2 regions of the Neobacillus pocheonensis genome follow, and region 2 is predicted to be linked to the other one. Evidence: riboswitches for the same ligand, from Rfam matches in the RefSeq annotation. Region 2 holds a riboswitch; the other holds the start of a gene.
What was found. Region 2 has a riboswitch for FMN ahead of ABES02_RS25545 (ECF transporter S component). Riboswitches for the same ligand answer to the same signal wherever they lie in the genome.
Positions count from the first base shown of each region.

Region 1: linked by a shared signal. The riboswitch ahead of ribE (riboflavin synthase) and the one ahead of ABES02_RS25545 (ECF transporter S component) in region 2 are both predicted to bind FMN.

Region 1 covers NZ_JBCNAD010000048.1:30,183-32,389, reverse strand. The annotation lists gene ABES02_RS24790 (GyrI-like domain-containing protein) at 99-563, shown strand; FMN riboswitch at 657-802, shown strand; gene ribE (riboflavin synthase) at 926-1,585, shown strand; gene ABES02_RS24780 (bifunctional 3,4-dihydroxy-2-butanone-4-phosphate synthase/GTP cyclohydrolase II) at 1,598-2,207, shown strand, end outside.
Region 2 covers NZ_JBCNAD010000058.1:25,483-27,689, reverse strand. The annotation lists gene ABES02_RS25550 (peptidoglycan DD-metalloendopeptidase family protein) at 1-605, shown strand, start outside; FMN riboswitch at 709-840, shown strand; gene ABES02_RS25545 (ECF transporter S component) at 1,007-1,573, shown strand; gene ABES02_RS25540 (ferredoxin) at 1,691-1,939, opposite strand; gene ABES02_RS25535 (helix-turn-helix domain-containing protein) at 2,186-2,207, shown strand, end outside.

The DNA.
Region 1 (2,207 bases), on a different contig from region 2:
ATTTTTAAAAAATATTATATTAGTCGAATTATTTCAGAAGGAATTTGAGTGATAAATTTAGAATATTAGTAATATGATGTTTTAAAGGGGGGATAAGCTTGGGTATCCAAGTCGTAGAAAAAGAGGAACTGAAAGTGGTTGGGATTTCTTGGAATGGCACATACTCTGAAACACATAACATTCCAAATCTTTTTAAGGTAATGGAGAATCGATTAAGTGAGATATCCCATCAGACAGAGGAGCCAGTATTCATTGCTCCGTTTCATAGCAGGGAAACAGAGATTACCTACTATGTAACAAAACCTGTCGAAAAGATTGATGAAATTCCTGAAGGTATGGTTGGATTTACGATTCCAAGGAAAAATTATGTGGTCGGGACTCATAAGGGCAAACCTGAGGAAGTCGAAAATACATACCATCAACTGTTTTTATGGATGGAAGAGTACGGGTATGAACTGGATCATCATGCGTTAAGTTTGGAAGTCTACAAAGAAGAGCATAAACAGCAGAATGGTATTGGAAATCTACATTTTGATATCTATTTACCTGTAAAGACCTTTTGAAAATAAAAGGCCAATCCAGAATATTTCTGATAATAGGAGTGCTTTTCCTTTACTCTTGGATTAAAGTATACTACTATTAAAGGTATATTTTAATAATTCCTTCGGGGTAAGGTGAAATTCCTAACCGGCGGTGATGAAGCAATGCTTCTTAGTCCGTGACCCGATTAACGTTAAGTTAAGCGGTGGATCTGGTGAAATTCCAGGGCCGACAGTTAAAGTCTGGATGGGAGAAGGAAAAAACAGGATTATGAATAGGGTGAAATCTGCCTAATTCTAAGCCTTACTTTCCTATTGTCATTAAAGTGACCCTGAAGCGATTAACTTCAGGGTCTTTTTTATTCCTTTATAAAGGAGAAGTCGTTATGTTTACCGGAATCGTTGAAGAAATAGGGACAATTTCGAATATCCAGCGGACGGGTGAGTCCTTTGTTCTTACCATTGAGTCGAGAAGAATCCTTGAGGACGTCCATCTTGGTGACAGTATTGCGGTTAACGGGGTGTGCCTTACTGTAACCTCTTTTACTGGCAATCGCTTTACTGTTGACGTGATGCCAGAAACCGTTAAGGCATCGAGTTTAAATATGGTAAAACGTGGTTCAAAGGTCAACCTTGAAAGGGCAATGGCCGCGGGAGGAAGGTTTGGAGGTCATTTTGTTTCAGGTCATATCGATGGAACGGGGATTATCAAGAGCAAGAAAGCCATTGAAAATGCTGTTTATTATGAAATTGAGGCTGACCATGAATTAATGAGATACGTGATTGTAAAAGGGTCAATAGCCATTGACGGGACAAGTCTTACCGTCTTTGCAGTTTCCGAGAATGGTTTTACATTATCCTTAATCCCTCATACTCTAGGTGAATCCATTTTGGGGCAAAAAGGGTCAGGGGATATTGTTAACTTGGAATGCGACATGATTGGGAAGTATGTGGGACACTTTATTAATGGAATGAAAAATAATAAGCAGCAAAAAAGTAGTGAGGGAATCACTGCAAAATATTTGGAAGAAAACGGGTTTTTCTAGGAGGGATTTGCCGTGTTTGATACGATAGAAGCAGCTTTATCCGATTTAAAAGAAGGTAAGGTTATTATTGTTTGTGATGACGAGGATCGGGAAAATGAAGGGGATTTTATTTCTCTCGCTGAATACGCAACACCGGACGTCATTAATCTTATGGCTACTCATGGTAGAGGACTCATCTGCGTTCCAATCGAAGAAGAGATAGCGCAAAAGCTAGAGTTATTTCCGATGGTTTCAAAAAACACGGACCCACATGGCACCGCCTTTACGGTAAGCGTTGATCACAAATTTTCAACTACTGGTATTTCGGCATTTGAGCGTTCAGCAACTGTCCTTAGTATGCTGGATCCAGAATCAAAACCTGCTGATTTTAAACGGCCGGGACATATTTTTCCACTCATCGCTAAAAAGGGCGGAGTCCTCAGGAGAACAGGCCATACAGAAGCGGCAGTTGATCTTGCGAGACTTTGCGGCGCAAAACCGGCCGGAGTCATTTGCGAAATTATGAATGAGGACGGAACGATGGCGCGCGTGCCGCAGCTTCGGAAAATTGCCGATCAACTTAACGTGAAAATGATTACAATCAAAGACTTAATTGAATACCGAAACAAAAAAGATAATCTAA
Region 2 (2,207 bases):
ATTGGATTTGGCCAGCGGATGGAGTTATCTCTGATACATACGGAACAAGACAAGGAAAACATAAAGGCATTGACATTGCTGGGAAAATGGAAACACCAATACTTGCAGTGGATGATGGGGTTGTAATCAAATCTTATTTTTCGAATACATACGGAAATGTAGTGTTTATAATACATCCAAGTAGGATTGTAACAGTTTATGCGCATTTAAATAGGCGTAATGTTTTTGTTGGCCAAAATATAAAGCAAGGTGATGTCCTAGGCAAAATGGGGAAAACCGGACAAGCCACTGGAATCCATCTTCATTTTGAAACCCATGAGTTAGAGTGGAGATATGATAAGAAATATGCCATCAATCCAGAGAGGCTTTTAGGAAAAGCAGATGTGGGGGAAACGGTTCAAGGTGGAATTGCCAGCATGGGCAGGGGGGTTTTAGAGGCAAGCACACATGCAAAACCGGTGATAACTGAACAGTATGTTGTGAAACAAGGGGATACATTGTTTTCAATCTCTAAAAAAAATAATGTTTCTGTGGATAGAATAAAGCAAATCAACCATTTACGGTCAGATATGATTAGACCGAAACAAATATTAATAATTGAATAAGTAGCTATTTGACCCGTAACTTTTTTCGTTTACGGGTTTTGTAATTTTTATCACTTAACAAAATACCATTTCTCAAGTATAATAATTTTATAATTTCATATCGATCTATCTTCGGGGCAGGGTGAAATTCCCGATCGGCGGTATTAGAGTAATACTCTTAAGCCCGCGAGCCTTTTTGGCAGGATTTGGTGCGATTCCAAAGCCGACAGTATAGTCTGGATGGGAGAAGATAGAGGTTCTGCAAACATTCAAAAATAATTGTTTTTCGAGTGTTTATTAAGCATGCCTTTGTTCTCCCTCAAGTGATTTTACTTGGGGGATTTTTATATACAGGGCATCTGTTGCTGAACCTCTCTTCCTAACGTGATGGATCAAAAAAAGGAGAGAGGAAGTTGAAGAAAATGAAAAGAACAAACGTTAAAGCACTTGTATCAATTGGAATGCTGAGCAGTATAGCCTATTTATTAATGCTCATTTATTTTCCACTGCCACTATTCCCAAATTTCTTGTCTGTGGATTTCAGTGATATCCCAGCATTGATTGCAGCATTAATTTTTGGACCGATTGCAGGAATTGTAGTTGAGTTTCTCAAAAATGTACTTAATTATTTTGCGACAGGCAGTCCTTCAGGGATACCGGTAGGACATATCGCCAATTTTCTTTCAGGAATTATGTTTATCCTGCCTACCTATTTTGTATATAACAAGATAAAAACTAGAAAAGGCATGACAATAGCTTTAGTCTTCGGAACGATTACAATGGCAATTATGATGAGTATCTTAAATTACTTTATCATTTTACCAGCCTACACAGCTCTAATGGGTTTTCCAGATATGCGCAATGTGGTGGTGCCAGGTATCTTACCGTTTAATATTGTAAAAGGTGTCATGATGTCCGTCATCTTTATGTTGATGTTCATTAAGATGCAAGCATGGATTAATAAGTTGACAATCGTGAAAAACGCATAAATTGAAATAAAGGCAACCTGAGTGAAATCTGGTTGCCTTTATTTGTGAAAAATGTAAAAACCCTCACCTATCATTAGGCAAGGGCTAGTAGCTTAAGAATATATTTTTGACAAAATATTATTCAAATTTAGTTGGATTACCATCAAATGCCTCGTCAGCAACCTTAATGGAATCAGTAGGGCAGCCTTCAAATGCATCCATCATGTCATCGATTAATACATCTGGAATTTCAACGATACCTTCATTATCGTCAAGAGTTACGAATGCAATGCCTTCATCATCGTAATCGTAAATATCTGGTGCTGCTGCGCCACATGCGCCGCATGCGATGCATGTTTCCTTGTCAACAATTGTGTACTTTGCCATGAAAAAAAACCTCCCAGTAATATAACAAAAATTATTCCATAGTATATGGAAACGCATTACTCATATCTATTGTAAAACTGTATGAGTAACTTTTCAATAGAAAAATCGTTTTAAATAAATCGGTTTGCATTTTTTGTCTCTACCAACACTTTTACATTTTGGAACAACATGTTTCGACGTTTCATGTTAAAATAAGAAAGAAAAATAGGAACATTGTCGATACCTTTTGAAAAAGTGGTGGGTGGGATGAATCATTTTGAATCAATTC